Regions from separate parts of the Microbacterium sediminis genome, predicted to be linked through region 1. Evidence: predicted binding sites of a transcription regulator. Region 1 holds the regulator's gene; the other holds the start of a gene.
The links. The regulator LexA, encoded in region 1, represses DNA repair genes until DNA is damaged. The targets are predictions, from matches to a motif close to TCGAACANNTGTTCGA.
Positions count from the first base shown of each region.

Region 1 (8,548 bases):
GGCTCGCAGCGTTTCGATCCAGTTACGCAGCAGCGCGATGCCCGCCGCGCCCGACTTCTCGGGGTGGAACTGCGTCGCCGTGAGCGGCCCGTTCTCGACCGCGGCGATGAAGCGCCCGCCGTGCGTGGCCCACGTGACCGCGGGCTGCGGGAAGGGCGCCTGCACGTCGAGCGTCCACTCCTGCGCCGCGTAGGAGTGGACGAAGTAGAAGCGCTCGTCGGCGATGCCGCGGAACAGCACCGAGTCCTCCGGCGCCTCGACGGTGTTCCAGCCCATGTGCGGCACCACGGGGGCCTCGAGCTCGGTCACCACGCCCGGCCACTCCCCCAGTCCCTCGGTGTCGGCCCCGCGCTCGATGCCGCGCTCGAACATCACCTGCATGCCCACGCAGATGCCCATGACGGGACGTCCGCCGGCGAGGCGGCGCTCGATGAGCTCGCCGCCGCGGACGGCCTCGAGCTGCTCCATCACGGCCTGGAAGGCGCCGACGCCGGGCACGAGCAGGCCGTCGGCCTCCAGCACGAGCGCGCGGTCGCGGGTGAGGCGCACGTCGCCGCCGGCGGCCTGCAGCGCCTTGACGGCCGAGTGGACGTTGCCCGATCCGTAGTCGAGGACGGCGACGAGGGGACGCTCGGTCACAGCGCGCCCTTCGTGGACGGGATGCCCTGCACGAGCGGGTCGAGCGCCTTGGCCTGCCGGAAGGCGCGCGCGAAGGCCTTGAACTCGGCCTCCGCGATGTGGTGCGGGTCGCGGCCGCCCAGCACGCGCACGTGGACCGTCAGGCCCGCGTTGAACGCGATCGCCTCGAAGGAGTGGCGCACGAGGGAGCCGGTGAAGTGGCCGCCGATGAGGTGGTGCTCGAAGCCCGCGGGCTCGCCGGTGTGCACGAGGTAGGGGCGGCCCGAGATGTCGACCACCGCCTGCGCGAGTGCCTCGTCGAGCGGCACGAGCGCGTCGCCGTAGCGGGAGATGCCGGCCTTGTCGCCCAGCGCCTCGCGGATGGCCTGGCCCAGGACGATCGAGACGTCCTCGGCGGTGTGGTGCGCGTCGATGTGCGTGTCGCCGGTCGCCTTCACGGTGAGGTCGGTCAGCGAGTGCTTCGCGAACGCCGTGAGGAGGTGATCGAAGAACGGCACGCTCGTGTCGATGCTGCTGTGCCCCGTGCCGTCGAGGTTCAGCTCGAGCTCGACGGAGGACTCGCTCGTGGAGCGGACACGGCTGGCGGTGCGCGCGGTCGTCATGACTCGAGTCTAGTTCCGCGCGTCGGGAGGCTCCTCGGAGTCGTCAGTTGCCGATCTCCGCGAGCGCCTCGAGGAACGCGGTCGTCTCCTCCTCGGTCCCCGCGGTCACGCGCAGGTGGCCGGGGATGCCGATGTCGCGCACGAGGATGCCCCGTTCGCGCAGCAGCTCCCAGGTGCGGGCCGGATCGGCGACGCCGCCGAAGAGCACGAAGTTCGTCCAGGAGGGGTAGACCGTGTAGCCGAGGGCCTCGAGCGTCGCCGACATCCGATTGCGCTGCTCCACGATCTCCTCGACCGTGTGCAGCATCGTGTCGGCGTGACGCAGCGCGGCCGTGGCCGCCGCCTGGGTGAGCGCGGACAGGTGGTACGGCAGCCGGACGAGCCGGAGCGCGTCGATGAACGCCGGATCGGCGGCGAGATAGCCCACGCGCGCGCCGGCGAACGCGAACGCCTTGCTCATGGTGCGTGACACGGCCAGCCGCGGGCGCCCCTCGAGCAGGGTGAGCGCCGACTGCTCCTCGCGCGGCGCGAACTCCCAGTACGCCTCGTCGACGATCACGATGCCGTCGGTGGCGTCGTAGACCGCCTCGATCACGTCGAGCGACAGGGGCGTGCCGGTGGGGTTGTTCGGCGAGCAGAGGAACACGATGTCGGGACGGGCGTCGGCGACCTGACGCGCCGCGTCGTCGGCGTCGATGGCGAAGCCGGGGCCGCGGGTGCCCGCGATCCATTCCGAGCCGACGCCGCGCGCGATCAGGCTGTACATCGAGTAGGTGGGCGCGAAGCCGAACGCCGTGCGCCCCGGGCCGCCGAAGGCCTGCAGGACGTGCTGGAGCACCTCGTTCGATCCGTTGCCGGCCCAGATCTGCTCCGGCGCCAGGCCGTGGCCGAGGTAGTCGGCGAAGCCCTGGCGCAGCTCGGTGAACTCGCGGTCGGGGTAGCGGTTGACGTCGCGCAGCACGCGCGCGACGGCGTCGGCGATGTCGTCGGCGACCTCGTCGGGGACCGGGTGGGTGTTCTCGTTGACGTTGAGGGCCACCGGGACCGGCATCTGCGGCGCCCCGTAGGGCTTCTGCCCGCGCAGGTCGGGGCGGAGGGGAAGGTCGTCGAGTCCGATCGCTCGATCGACGGTCACGGAAGCGGGATTGGCAGGGTCCGAGGTCACGGACACCATGGTAAGACCGCCGGGCTGTGCGCGCTCAGTGTCCGAACGCGGCCGGCACGGAGATCTGCTGCCCCGGGGTGAGCATGCCACCGGCGAGGTTGTTGAGGTTCTTGAGCTCGTAGATCACGTCGCGCGGGTCGTGCCCGGGGGCGACCTCCTGCGCGATGCTCCACAGCGTGTCGCCCGCGGACACCGTGACGATGTCGAACGCCTCGGCGCCCGCGCCGTCCTCGCGCGAGGCGAGCGCGGTGCCGCCGCCGATGATCGCGGCGGCCAGGCCGGCGACGACGGGAGCGGCCGCCAGGGCGGCCAGCACGCGGCGCCCGCGCGCCGTCAAGCGCAGGCGGGTGCGAGGCGCGGCGATGCGGGGTGCCGAGGGACCTGCCGAGAGGATCGCGGTGCTCATGTCGTGCTCCTTGTCTGAGAGGCCTCGCACCCGCCTCGGCCGGGAGGCGGGGTGCGAAGCTCTGTTCCGAGTATATCTTCGAGTGTTCGAACGTGTCAACGGTATTCGGAACCCCCGACATTCGGATCGGAACCGACACGCTCGAACAAATCTCCCGAAGACCCCGACGAATTCGCTACTGTCGAGGGCGAGGGACACGTAACCAGTGACCTCCGACATTCGAACGAGGAGCATGAGATGAGCGACGCCGCGGCCGACATCGCCGGCATCGACGACAAGCCGCGCACGCGTCGTCGCCGGAACCTCAGCGAGAAGCAGATGGCCATCCTCGAGGTGATCCAGCGCTCCATTCAGCGCAACGGGTACCCGCCGAGCATGCGCGAGATCGGCGACGCCGTGGGCCTGAAGTCGCTCTCCAGCGTCACCCACCAGCTCGGCCAGCTCGAGCTGAGCGGCTACCTGCGCCGCGATCCCGGCAAGACCCGGGCCATGGAGGTCCTCATCGACCTGCCCGGCCTGTCGGGCGAGAACGTCGACGCCGACGCCCCCTCGGTCGGCGACGCGGCGATGGTCCCGCTCGTGGGCCGCATCGCCGCCGGCGTGCCGATCACCGCCGATCAGCAGGTCGAGGAGATCTTCCCGCTCCCCCGCCAGCTCGTGGGCAAGGGCGAGCTGTTCATGCTGAAGGTGGTCGGCGAGTCGATGATCGACGCCGCCATCTGCGACGGCGACTGGGTGGTCGTCCGGGCGCAGAACACGGCCGAGAACGGCGACATCGTGGCCGCCATGCTCGACGGCGAGGCGACCGTCAAGGCGTTCCGGCAGCGCGACGGCCACACCTGGCTGCTGCCGCGGAACTCGGCGTTCGAGCCGATCCTGGGCGACGAAGCGACGGTGCTCGGCAAGGTCGTCGCCGTGCTGCGCGCCGTCTGAGCCCGGCATATCGCGACCTGCACCACGGGTGGGACTCGCCTAGGTTGGGACGCGTGACGATTGCACCCTACGGATCCTGGCCGTCCCCGATCAGCGCCGCCGACGTGGCGGGAGGGTCGCTGCGCCTCGACGGCGCGCGCTTCGTCGGCGACGAGATCTGGTGGAGCGAGGGCATCCCGGCCGAGCGCGGCCGCACGGCGCTGCTGCGCACCGGGAGCGATGCGCAGACGGGCGAGGCCGAGGTGCTGCTGCCGGCGCCGTGGAGCATGCGCTCGCGCGTGCACGAGTACGGCGGCGGCGCCTGGACGGCCGACGACCGCGGCACGGCCTACTTCGTCGAGCAGTCCGATCAGCGGGTCTACCGCTTCACCCCCGGCAACGAGCCGGTGCCGCTCACGCCCGCCGGCGGCGGCGCGCACGGCGACCTGACCCTGGCCGAGGGCGCGCTCTGGGCGGTGCGCGAGCGCGACAGCGGCACCGCCGTGCCGGCGCGCGACATCGTGCGCATCCCGCTCGACGGATCGGGGGCGGACGACGCCGACGCGATCACGAGCGTCGTCGCCGGGAGCGACTTCCTCGCCTACCCCGCGCCGCGGGCCGGCCGGCTCGCATGGATCGCCTGGAACCACCCCGACATGCCATGGGACGCCGCCGAGCTGCGCGTGGGCGCGCTCGGCGCCGACGGCCGCGTGGCGGAGCAGACCGTCGTGGCGGGCGGCCGCGCGGACGGACGCAGCATCTCGGCGCTCCAGCCCGAGTGGACCGGCGACCACGAGCTCGTCTTCGTCGCCGACATCCCGCGCGAGGGAGGGGACGCGCGCTGGAACCTGCACTGGGTCCGCTTCGACGGCCTCACGGCCATCGGGCCCGAGCCGATCATGCCGGCCGACGCCGACACGGGAGGCCCGCTGTGGAACCTCGGCGCCCGCTGGTACGGCGCCCTCGATGACGGCCGCATCGTCGCGGTCCAGACGAACGGCTCGGACGCGCTCGTCGTGATCGACCCGACCTGCGGCGGCGAGGACAGCCTCGTCACGCCGCTGACCGGAGACGTGCTCGTGCGCCACGTGCGCGGCGAGCGCCTGCTGCTCACGGGCGCCGGTGCGACGGTGCCGGGCGGGCTGTGGCTGCTCGACGTCGACGCCCACACGATCGTTCCCGTCCGCGGCGGGGTGCCCAGCGGCGATCTCGACCCGAGCTGGATGTCCGTCGCCCGCGCGATGACGTTCCCTGGCCCCAACGGACCGGTGCACGCGTTCGACTATCCCCCCACGAACCCCGAGGTCACCGCGCCGCCCGAGGAGCGGCCGCCGTACCTCGTGCTCGTCCACGGCGGGCCCACCAGCCGCGTCTCGGGCACGCAGTCGCTCGTGGTGTCGTACTTCACGAGCCGCGGCATCGGCGTGCTCGATGTGAACTACGGCGGCTCCAGCGGCTACGGCCGCGCCTACCGCGAGCGGCTGCGCGGCGCGTGGGGCGTGGTGGACGTGCAGGACACGGCGGCCGCGGTGACCGGCATGGTGGAGGCGGGCCTGGCGGACGGCGCGCGCGTGGCGATCAAGGGCGGCTCCGCCGGCGGCTGGACGGTGCTGTGCGCCGTCGCCGACACCGACGTGTTCGCGGCCGGGATCAGCCGCTACGGCGTCGCCGACCTGCGCCGGCTCGCCGAGGACACGCACGACTTCGAGGCCCGTTACCTCGACGGGCTCGTGGGCCCGCTGCCGGAGGCCGAGGACGTCTACATCGCCCGCTCCCCGCTGTCGCGGCCCGAGACGCTGCGCACGCCGCTGCTGATCCTGCAGGGCGCCGATGACCCGGTCGTGCCGCCCAGCCAGTCCGAGGCGCTGCGCGACGCGCTGGCCGGCAACGGCGTGCCGCACGCGTACATCCTGTTCGAGGGCGAGTCCCACGGCTTCCGCCGCGCCGAGACGCTGCAGCGGGCGTTCGAGGCGGAGCTGGCGTTCCTCGGCGCCGTGCTCGGCTTCTCCACCCCCGGCGTCGCGCCGCTGCCCCTGGACTGAGGCTCAGCCGCGGCGGCGCACGGCCGCCAGCAGCAGCGCGCCGGCGGCGGCCCCGACCGCGTACCACGCCAGGTCGGGGCCGTGAAAGGTCGTGCCGAGGATCAGCCGGGCGAGGGGGTGGCCCGCCAGCTGCGCCGGGATGCGGGTGAGCTGGAACAGCTCGACGGCGGCGCTCAGCGCGAACGCGATGACGCCCGCGAGCACCGCTCGGATCCGCGGCGCGACGAGCACGACGAGCCACAGCACGAGCACGGCGTACAGCGCGACCCCCGCGTCCTTGGCCACGTCGCCGCCGCCGAACGCACGCACGCCCAGGCCGGCCGCGATCGTGAGCGCCGCGGCCGCCGCGGCGGTCCACCGTGTGCGCTCGGCGCCCGTCGCCGCGGCCTCGACCGGCGCCGCGCGCTCGTCCCGCACCGACGGATCCCGGCTCAGAGCGTGAACGGCTCGAGCTCGGACGCCAGGCGAGCGCTCACCCGCGCGTGCACGAACGTGCCCTCCGACTCGTGCCGACGCTCGAGCAGCTGACCGGTCTCGTGGATCGCCGAGACGAGATCGCCGCGGCTGTACGGCACGACGGCGCGCAGCTCGACCTCGGGCAGCGGCAGCGCGTCCTCCACGACGCGCCGCAGCTCATCGATCCCCTCCCCCGTGCGCGACGAGACGAACACGGCCTTGGGCTCGAGCCCGTGCAGCACGAGACGGGTGGCCTCGTCGACGAGATCGGACTTGTTGAAGACGATGATCTCCGGCACCTCGCGCGCGCCGACCTCGCCCATGACGTCGCGGACCGTCTGGATCTGCCCGGCCGGGTCGGGGTGGTGGGCGTCGACGACGTGCAGGAGCACGTCGGCGTCCGCGACCTCCTCGAGCGTGGAGCGGAAGGCCTCGACGAGCTGGTGCGGCAGGTTCCGCACGAAGCCGACGGTGTCGGCGAGCGTGTACACGCGGCCGTCGCTCGTCTCGGTGCGGCGCACGGTCGCATCCAGCGTGGCGAACAGCGCGTTCTCGACGAGCACGCCGGCGCTCGTGAGCCGGTTCAGCAGGCTCGACTTGCCGGCGTTGGTGTAGCCGGCGATCGCGACCGACGGGATCGTGTTGCGCTTGCGCTCGCTGCGCTTGGCGTCGCGCGCCGGGGCGAAGTCGCGGATCTGGCGGCGCAGCTGCGCCATGCGCGTGCGGATGCGGCGCCGGTCCAGCTCGATCTTCGTCTCACCGGGGCCGCGCGATCCCATGCCGGCGCCGCCGGCGCCCACCTGGCCACCGGCCTGACGGCTCATCGACTCACCCCAGCCGCGCAGGCGCGGGAGCAGGTACTCGAGCTGTGCGAGCTCGACCTGCGCCTTGCCCTCGCGGGTCTTGGCGTGCTGGGCGAAGATGTCGAGGATCACGGCGGTGCGGTCGATCACCTTGACCTTGACGACGTCCTCGAGGGCACGCCGCTGCGACGAGGCGAGCTCGGTGTCGGCGATCACGGTGTCGGCGCCGAGCGAGGCGACGAGGTCCTTGAGCTCCTCGGCCTTGCCGCGGCCGAGGTAGGTGGCGGGGTCGGGGTGCGGGCGCCGCTGCAGCACGCCGTCGAGCACCACGGCGCCGGCGGTCTCGGCGAGCGCCGCCAGCTCGCGCAGGGAGTTCTCGGCGTCGACCTGCGAGCCCTGGGAGTACACGCCCACGAGCACGACGTTCTCGAGGCGCAGCTGCCGGTACTCGACCTCGGTGACGTCCTCGAGCTCGGTCGACAGGCCGGGCACGCGGCGCAGCGCGTGGCGCTCCTCGCGGTCCCACTGCTCGCCGTCGTCGGAGCCGTAGGCGGTCGCCTCGTCCTGCAGCGCCTGGGCCGCGCCGAACACCCGCACGCCCGATCGGGTGTCGGCGTGCGAGAGCACGCGCTCGACCGGATCGATCAGCTCCTCGTGAGTGGTGGACGATTCGGACGACGTGGATTCCGTCATGCGCTCCCTGTCTGTGTGCGATGCAAGCCCTTCAGGATATGCGATCCAGCTGGATAACGGCAGGTGGTGGTCTGCTCGGATCTGGGCGTAGGAGCGAGGCGGTGCTCTCCGGTACGGTGGACGCCTATGGCGGATCACTATTTCAGCGAGACGCCCGCCAGCGCCGAGAACCTTCGGCGCATCCGCATCCCGATCGCCGGCCGTGAGGTCGAGCTGACGACCGCGGCCGGTGTCTTCAGCCCCGAACGCCTCGACATCGGCACGAAGGTCCTGCTCGACAGCATGCCGGAGCCGCCCGCGGGCGGGGACTTCCTGGACCTGGGGTGCGGCTGGGGGCCGATCTCGCTCACGCTCGCGACGCTGTCGCCGCACGCCCGCATCTGGGCGGTCGACGTCAACGAGCGCGCGCTCGACCTGGTGCGGCGCAACGCCGACGAGCTCGGGCTGTCGAACGTCCGCGCCGTCCGGCCGGAGGAGGTCCCCTCCGACGTCTCGTTCCGCACGATCCGCTCGAATCCCCCGATCCGCGTGGGCAAGTCGATCCTGCACGAGCTGCTGGAGACGTGGATCCCGCGGCTGGCGGAGCGCTCCGATGCCTACCTCGTCGTGAAACGGGATCTCGGATCCGACTCCCTGCAGCGCTGGCTGGCGGCGACGTTCGCCGACGGGTACAGCGTGTATCGCACCGCGACCGCCAAGGGGTTCCGCGTGCTGAAGGTGCGCCGCCACGGCGATCCCGCCACGGCGCCGATCGAGACGCTCTAGCGTCAGCCCTCGAGCGTTCGGCGCGCGGCCTCAGGCCAGCGTGACCGTGCCGGTGTAGACGAGCG
Region 1 is NZ_CP038256.1:1,956,835-1,965,382, forward strand. Features, by position in the region: gene hisH (imidazole glycerol phosphate synthase subunit HisH) at 1-639, opposite strand, end outside; gene hisB (imidazoleglycerol-phosphate dehydratase HisB) at 636-1,241, opposite strand; gene E3O41_RS09345 (histidinol-phosphate transaminase) at 1,285-2,406, opposite strand; gene E3O41_RS09350 (LysM peptidoglycan-binding domain-containing protein) at 2,441-2,812, opposite strand; gene lexA (transcriptional repressor LexA) at 3,050-3,745, shown strand; gene E3O41_RS09360 (S9 family peptidase) at 3,799-5,766, shown strand; gene E3O41_RS09365 (DUF2809 domain-containing protein) at 5,770-6,183, opposite strand; gene hflX (GTPase HflX) at 6,198-7,718, opposite strand; gene E3O41_RS09375 (class I SAM-dependent methyltransferase) at 7,845-8,483, shown strand; gene dapF (diaminopimelate epimerase) at 8,514-8,548, opposite strand, start outside.

Region 2 (8,548 bases), 620 kb from region 1:
GCAGCTCGTGCGCCGCATCCCCCAGGGAGTCCTTGAGCCGCTGGATCGGCAGGTGGTGCCGACGCATCGCGCGCAGGATCGACTCCTTGCCCTGCTCGATCGCCTCCTCGCGCCGCTCCTTGGTGAACCAGCCGCGGATCTTGTTGCGCGCGCGGGTGCTGCGCACGAACGCCATCCAGTCCTGGCTGGGCCCGGCATCGGGGTTCTTCGACGTGAGCACCTCGACCACGTCGCCCGAGCGCAGCTCGGTGTCGAGCGTCACGAGGCGCCCGTTCACCTTGGCGCCCATGGTGCGGTGGCCGATCTCGGTGTGCACCGCGTACGCGAAGTCGACGGGGGTCGCGCCCGAGGGCAGGCCGATCACGCGCCCCTTGGGCGTGAAGACGTAGACCTCCTTGGCGCCGATCTCGAAGCGGAGCGAGTCGAGGAACTCCCCCGGGTCCTTCGTCTCGGCCTGCCAGTCGGAGATCCGCGCGAGCCAGGCCATGTCCTGGCCGGAGGCGCGCTCGTCGAGCTTGCCGCTCGTGGCGACCATGCGCTCCTTGTACTTCCAGTGCGCCGCCACGCCGAACTCGGCCTGCTGATGCATCTCCTGGGTGCGGATCTGGATCTCGACCGTGCGCCCGCCGGGACCGATCACCGTGGTGTGCAGCGAGCGGTAGAGGTTGAACTTCGGGGTGGCGATGTAGTCCTTGAACCGGCCCGGCAGCGGCGTCCAGCGCGCGTGGATCGCGCCGAGCACGGCGTAGCAGTCGCGCACCGTGGGCACGATGACGCGGATGCCGATGAGGTCGTAGATGTCGTCGAAGTCGCGGCCGCGCACGACCATCTTCTGGTACACCGAGTAGAGCTGCTTGGGCCGCCCCGACACCGCGCCCTTGACGCGCAGCTGCTGCAGGTCGCTGCCCACGTCGTCGATCACGCGCTGCACGTACTGCTCGCGCTGCGGGGTGCGCTGCTTCACGAGGGCGTCGATCTCGTTGTAGATCTTCGGATGCAGCACCGCGAAGGAGAGGTCCTCGAGCTCCGACTTGATCGCCTGGATGCCCAGCCGGTGCGCGAGCGGCGCGTAGATCTCGAGGGTCTCGGTCGCCTTGCGCTTGGCCTTCTCCGGGGGCACGAAGCCCCACGTGCGGGCGTTGTGCAGCCGGTCGGCGAGCTTGATGACGAGCACGCGGATGTCCTTGGACATCGCCACGATCATCTTGCGGACCGTCTCGGCCTGCGCGCTCTCGCCGTACTTGACCTTGTCGAGCTTGGTGACGCCGTCGACGAGCAGGCCCACCTCGTCGCCGAACTCGGCCTGGAGCTCGTCGAGCGCGTAGCCGGTGTCCTCGACCGTGTCGTGGAGCAGGGCGGCCGCGATCGCGCGCGGACCGAGGCCGAGATCCGCGAGGATCTGCGCCACCGCGAGCGGGTGCGTGATGTACGGCTCGCCGCTCTGGCGCTTCTGGCCGCGGTGCTTCTCGTCGGCCACGCGATACGCGTGCTCGATGACCGCCAGGTCTCCGCGGGGGTGGTTCGCCTTGACCGTGTTGATGAGCTTCGTCAGGTCGGCGTGGCGGGGCGCCCGCGAGAAGATGCGGGGCACGAGCCGCCGCAGCGAGGACGTGGACTGCAGCGTGTCAGCCATCGGACGCCTCCCTCCCCGTGCGGACTCGATCATCCTACGCCCGCGCCCGGAGGGCTCAGGCCGCCCGAACGCCACGCTCGCGGGCGTCGCGCACCCGCGCGTCACGCTGGCGGATCGCCGGCTCGTTCTCGCGCAGGAGCGAGTAGAGCGGCGCCGCCACGAACAGCGTCGAGTACGTCGCGACGATGATGCCGACGAAGATCGACAGCGAGATGTCCGAGAGCGTGTCGGCTCCCAGCCACAGCGCGCCGATGAAGAGGATCGCCGCCACGGGCAGGGCGGCCACGATCGAGGTGTTGATCGAGCGGACCAGCGTCTGGTTGACCGCGAGGTTGACCGACTCCCCGAACGTGCGGTGCGAGATCTGCCCGTCGTCGCGCGTGTTCTCGCGGATCTTGTCGAACACGACGGTGGTGTCGTAGAGCGAGTACGCGAGGATCGTGAGGAATCCGATCACGGCCGCGGGCGAGACCTCGAAGCCGACGAGCGCGTAGATCCCGATGGTGACGACGAGCACGTCGACGACGCCGATGATCGCCGCGACCGACATCTTCCAGGTGCGGAAGTAGATCGCGAGGATGAGGAAGGTCAGTGCGAGGAAGATCCCGAGGCCCCACAGCGACTGCCGGGTGACGTCGGCGCCCCAGGTCGGGCCGATGAACGACGAGGTGATCTCGTCGGCCTCCACGCCGTAGGCCTCGGCCAGCGCGTCGGTGAGCTCCACCGTCTGCGCGTTGTCGAGCTGCGAGGTCTGGACGCGGATGTCCGATCCGCCGATCGTGGTGACCTTCGCCTCGGAGCCGGGGACGATCTCGTCCACGACGTCGGAGGCGAGGAGCTGATCGGTGGTCGACGGCGACGAGATCGTGAACTGCGATCCGCCGGTGAACTCGATCGACGGCGAGATGCCGCGCACCAGCAGCACGAGCACCGAGGCCGCCACGAGCGCGATCGCCACGAGGAACCAGAGGTTGCGCTTCCCGACGAACGGGAACGAGGTCTTGCCGCTGTAGAGGTCATTGCCGAGCTCGTTCATGGAACGCATCAGGCGTCTCCCTCCCCCGGCGTGCCGGTACTCTCGCGCGCGGCCAGCTCGGCGGCACGCTTGCGCTCGGCGATCGTCTGGCGGCGCTCGGCCTCGCCCTGCGACCGCTTGGCCCGGGCGACGGGCGCGACGGTCCGCTTGAACTCGGCGCGGCCGCGGTACACGGCGCCCAGGCCCGCGGGGTCAAGACCCGACAGCGGGTGGCCGCCGCCGAAGAACCGCGTGCGGGCCAGCAGCTGCATGACCGGGTGCGTGAAGATCACGAAGATCAGCACGTCGATCGCGGTGGTGATGCCGAGGGTGAAGGCGAAGCCCTTCACCGTGGCGTCGGCCAGGATGTACAGCACGATCGCGGCGAGCACGTTGATCGACTTGGAGATGTAGATCGTGCGCTTGGCGCGATCCCAACCGTCCTCGACGGCGGCGGTGATCGACTTGCCGTCGCGCATCTCGTCGCGGATGCGCTCGAAGTACACGATGAAGGAGTCGGCGGTGAAGCCGATCGTCACGATCAGGCCCGCGACGCCCGCCAGCGACAGGCGGTAGCCCAGGCGCCACGACAGCAGCGTGAGCAGCACGTAGGTGAGCACGCCCATCACGACGAGCGACGCGATGATCACGGTGCCCAGCGCGCGGTACGACAGCAGCGAGTACAGCGCCACGAGCACGAGGCCGATGAGACCCGCGAGCAGGCCGATCTGCAGCTGCTGCTCACCGAGCGTGGCCGAGATCGTGTCGGAGCTGACGACCGTGAAGCTCAGCGGCAGCGCACCGAACTTGAGCTGCTCGGCGAGGGCGGTGGCCGTCTCCTGCGTGAAGGTGCCCGAGATGCTGGGGCGACCGTCGAGGATGACGGCGTTCATCTGCGGTGCCGAGATGACGGCGCCGTCGAGGATGAACGCGAACTGGCTGCGCGGATCGTTCGCGCCGGCCTGGCCGATGCTGTACAGGCGCTGGCTCACCTGGCCGAAGACCTCGGTGCCGGCGTCGTCGAGGTCGAGCTGCACGGCCCACTGGCCGTTGTTCTGCTGCAGCGTCGAGAAGGCGTCGTCGATCGCGTCGCCCGTGATCTCGACGGGGCCGAGGATGTACTTCGATCCCTGGTCGTCGCAGGCGATGACCGGGTCGTCGGCGGGGGCCGAGGCCGGGTCGACATCGGGGTTGGCGCAGTCGTACGCCAGGAATCGTGCCCACAGGTAGTCGGAGACCCAGTTGGGGTCGGAGCCGTCGGTCGGCGCCACGCTCGGCGTGGCCGGCAGCGCGGTGTCGGCGCTCGGGTACGGCGTCTCCTCGCCGTCCTCGCCCACGAACGTGTTGGCGGCGGCCGCGGCGTAGATCACCGATCGCAGCTCGAGCTGCGCGCTGGCCTCGATGCGCTCACGCGTCTCGTCATCGACCGTGCCGGGCATCTGCACGACGATGTTGCGCGTGCCCTGCGTGGTGACCTCGGCCTCCGAGACGCCCGAGGCGTCGACGCGCTGGCGGATGATCGAGACCGCCTGCTGCATCTGCTCGCCGGAGGGGTCGGCACCCTCCGTCTGCGCCTCGAGCACGATCTGCGTGCCGCCCTGCAGGTCGAGCGCCAGCTCGGGAACCCACGAGGACTGCTGGAACACGTACACGCCCAGCGCGTTGGCGCCCGCGAGCACGGCGATCAGGACGAGAAGTCCGGTGAGGGCGCGCCACGCACGGCGCACAGGGGTCGGTGTCGCCACGTCTCAGCTTTCGGCCGGAAGGGAGGGGTGGGTCAGTTCTTGGTGTCGTCGTCGCTCGGGAGCTTCTCGACGCGCTCACCGTTGAGCGAGTACCCCTCGTCGGCCGTCTCGGTCGTCTCGTCGTCCTGCACGGTCTCGTCGGCGGCGGCCGGCGTGGCCTCCGGTGCGAGGTCCACGGCCTGGGCGTGCATCTCGGCCACGACGCCCGGGGCGATCTCGACCTTGGCCGGCTGCGTGAGGTCCTCGGCGTCGAACTCCACGAGGGTGCCGAACAGGCCGGAGCGGGTCATCACGCGCGCGCCGGGCACCATCTTGGTGCGGCGCTCCTGCTCGAGCTCCTGGCGCTTCTTCGCGTTGCGGCGGCCGTTGATGAACATGAAGACGAGCATCGCCGCGAGGACGACAAGGAGGATCAGATTCATGTCCATGGGGATACAGCGACCTTTCGGGAGGGAGCGCCCGCCGGCTTCGGCTGAGCGAGAGAAGACACCGGTCGGGCCGGCGCAAGCCTTCAGCGATTATAGGTCATCGATCGGGAGCGACCCCGGCGCACCGAGCGGGTGCGCCACACCGAGGTGCGCGTAGGCCTCGGGCGTCGCCACGCGCCCGCGCGGCGTGCGCCCCATGAAGCCGATGCGCACGAGATACGGCTCCACGACGCTCTCGACCGTGTCGGGCTCCTCGCCCACCGCGACCGCGAGCGTGCTGAGGCCGACCGGCCCGCCGCGGAAGCGCCGCACGAGCGCGTCGAGGACGGCGCGGTCGAGGCGGTCCAGGCCGATGGCGTCGACGTCGTAGAGCTCCAGGGCCGCCCGCACGTCGCCGAGCTCGGGCGCCGCGCCGTGGGCGTGCACGAGCGCGTAGTCGCGCACGCGGCGCAGCAGCCGGTTCGCGATGCGGGGCGTGCCGCGCGAGCGCCGGGCGATCTCGGCCCGCTCGCGCCCGCCCAGGCCGACCCCGAGGAAGCCGGCGGAGCGCTCGATCACGCGCTCCAGTTCCTCGGGCTCGTAGTACTCCAGGTGCGCGGTGAAGCCGAAGCGGTCGCGCAGCGGATTGGGCAGCAGGCCCGACCGGGTGGTCGCGCCCACGAGCGTGAACGGCGCCAGGTCGAGCGGGATGCTCGTGGCGCCGGCGCCCTTGCCGACCATGATGTCGATGCGGAAGTCCTCCATCGCGAGATAGAGCATCTCCTCGGCCGAGCGGGCCATGCGGTGGATCTCGTCGATGAACAGCACCTCGCCCGGCATGAGGCTCGACAGCAGCGCCGCCAGATCGCCGGCGTGCTGGATGGCCGGCCCGCTCGACATCCGCAGCGGCCGGTTGCTCTCGTGCGCGACGATCATCGCCAGCGTCGTCTTGCCGAGGCCCGGGGGCCCCGCCAGCAGGATGTGGTCGGCGGGCCGCTCCTGGATGCGCGCCGCGTCGAGCAGCAGCTGCAGCTGGCCGCGAACCTTGTGCTGGCCGACGAAGTCGGCGAGGCTCCCGGGACGCAGCGCGCCCTCGATGGCGAGCTCGGTGTCGTCGTGCGGCTGCGGCGAGGCGATGTCGCGCTCAGACACGCGCGCCCCCGTTCGCCGGGCCGAGGGCCGCGAGGGTGAGGCGCAGCAGCGCCTGCATCGATGCGCGATCGGCCTCGCTCGCCGACTCCGCCGCCGCCGCGACGGCCTCGCTCGCCACGCGCTCCGGCCAGCCGAGCCCGGCGACCGCCTGGGTCACCTGCGCCAGCACGTCGGCGGCGATGCCGGCCGGCGACGCGGCGGGCGCGGCCTGCGGCGGCGCGAGCTTGCCCTGCAGCTGCACGGCGATGAGCTTGGCGGTCTTGGGGCCGATGCCGCTGACCTTGCGGAACGGCTTGTCATCCTCGAGCTGCACGGCCTCCGCGATCTGGTCGATGCTCATGGCGCCGAGCACGCCGAGCGCCGACTTGGGGCCCACGCCGCTCACGCCCAGCAGGATGCCGAACACGTCGAGCTCGGCGCGGGTGGCGAAGCCGAACAGCGACAGGGCGTCCTCGCGCACGATGAGGTGCGTGTGCAGGGCCAGTTCCTCCCCCGCGCGGGCGCGGCGCGCCACCTCGGGCGTGACGGCGACGCTGAAGCCGACGCCGCCGACATCGAGCACGACCGAGTCGAGGCCGGCGTGCAGCACGGCGCCGCGGAGGAACGAGATCATGAGGCCAGCCTAGGCCGACGTTCGCACATCCGTTCGAGACACGCGCGCCGCGAGCTCATCGCTCCGGACCCGGCCCCCTTCCGCGACACGGCATCTTCGCGCCGAAACCGAGTGCCTGCGTCCCAGTCTCGGCGCACAGAAGCTGGCTCGGCGCAAAGATGCGGGCGCGGCGGAACGATGCGGGGGCTCGCGAGCACGGCCGGCTCAGCGGCGGGCCGGCGCGCGGCGGGAGCGCTTCTCGGCCTCGGCCCAGGCGCGCTGCGCCGGCGTGAGCGAGCCCGCGGCGGCCGCGGCGGCGGGGGCGCCTCGCCACGCGTGACAGAGGGCGAGGGCGAGGGCGTCGGCGGCATCGGCCGGCTGCGGCAGCTCGTCGAGCCGCAGCACGCGCGCCACCATGTGCTGGACCTGGGCCTTGTCGGCCGATCCGTACCCCGTGATCGCCGCCTTCACCTCGCTCGGCGTGTGCATGGCGGCGGGGATGCCGTGCTCGGCCGCGAGCATGAGCGCGACGCCGGACGCCTGGGCGGTGCCCATCACGGTCTGCAGGTTGTGCTGCGCGAACACGCGCTCCACCGCGAGCACCTCGGGCCGGTGCTCGGCCAGGGCCTCGCGAATGCCGCGCGCGATCGTCGCCAGCCGCTCGGCGACCGGGGCATCCACGGCCGAGCGGATCACTCCCACGTGCACGAGGCGCGCCGATCGGTCCGGCGCGACGTCGACGATCCCGACGCCGCAGCGGGTCAGGCCGGGGTCGATGCCCATGACGCGTCGCGTGCTCACCCTGCAACGCTAAGCGCCCCCGCCTACGAGCCGATGAGGCGCGCGGACGGGGGCGCAGCGAGCGGGTTCCGGCGTCAGGCGAACCAGATGCCGAGCTCGCGCGCGGCCGACTCGGGCGAGTCCGATCCGTGCACGAGGTTCTGCTGCACGGCGACGCCCCAGTCGCGGCCGAAGTCGCCGCGGATCGTGCCGGGGGCGGCGGTGGTCGGGTCGGTCGTGCCGGCGAGCGAGCGGAAGCCCTCGATGACGCGGTTGCCGGCGACGCGGATCGCGACGACGGGGCCGGACATCATGAACTCCAGCAGCGGCTCGTAGAACGGCTTGCCCTCGTGCTCGGCGTAGTGCTGCGCGAGCAGCTCGCGGCTGGGCTCGACGAGCTTGATGTCGACGAGCGCGTAGCCCTTCGCCTCGATGCGGGCGAGGATCGCGCCGGTCAGGCCGCGGGCGACGCCGTCGGGCTTGACGAGGACGAGGGTCTCTTCGGTGGCCATGGTGGTCCCTTCGTGTGTGGCGTGTCGGGGAGGTCAGTCGGAGGTGCCGGCTCGCTGGGCGGCGACGCGGCGCTCGATGCGGGCACCACCGATCGTCGCATATGCCCACATGCCGCCGAAGATCAGGGCGATGAGCAGGATCGCGGGAACGAGGAACGCGCCGAGCGCGACGACGGCCTGCAGCGCCCAGCCGACCGCGTATCCCCACGGCCAGCGCAGCAGGCCGGACGTGGCGAACATGAGGACGGCGACGACCGAGCCGGCGACGATCCCCCACCACGACGGCACGCCGTCGGGAAGGGCGCCGAGCCCGTGGATCGTCAGGCCGCCGAGGAAGACGACGATCGCCTCGAAGACGAGCACGACCTGCCCGAGCTTCTCCTGCAGCGGACGGTAGCGGCGGGGCCGGGGCGTGCTCATGCGCTCCAGCCCGACTTCCAGTCCTCGGTCTCGGCGAGCGCGAGCGCCTCGCCGGCGAGCACGACGGATCCGGTGATCACGACGCCGCGCTTCTGCCCGGACGCGGCCCATTCGCGGGCGGCGTCGGCGGCGTCGCCGAGGTGCGGGTGCACGGTGACGCGCAGGCCCGCCGACTCGACGAGATCGGCGAGGTCATCGGGCGAGCCGGCGCGATCCGAGTCGGGCACCGTGGCGAACACGTGCGTCGCGATCGGCGCCAGCTGGGCGACGATGCCGATCGCGTCCTTGTCGC
Region 2 is NZ_CP038256.1:1,340,714-1,349,261, reverse strand. Features, by position in the region: gene E3O41_RS06390 (RelA/SpoT family protein) at 1-1,633, opposite strand, end outside; gene secF (protein translocase subunit SecF) at 1,689-2,678, opposite strand; gene secD (protein translocase subunit SecD) at 2,678-4,393, opposite strand; gene E3O41_RS06375 (preprotein translocase subunit YajC) at 4,426-4,815, opposite strand; gene ruvB (Holliday junction branch migration DNA helicase RuvB) at 4,912-5,952, opposite strand; gene ruvA (Holliday junction branch migration protein RuvA) at 5,945-6,565, opposite strand; gene ruvC (crossover junction endodeoxyribonuclease RuvC) at 6,770-7,327, opposite strand; gene ndk (nucleoside-diphosphate kinase) at 7,420-7,836, opposite strand; gene E3O41_RS06350 (DUF4233 domain-containing protein) at 7,870-8,256, opposite strand; gene E3O41_RS06345 (bifunctional folylpolyglutamate synthase/dihydrofolate synthase) at 8,253-8,548, opposite strand, start outside.
Region 2: the regulator LexA is predicted to act here: its motif matches at 6,587-6,602, upstream of ruvA (Holliday junction branch migration protein RuvA).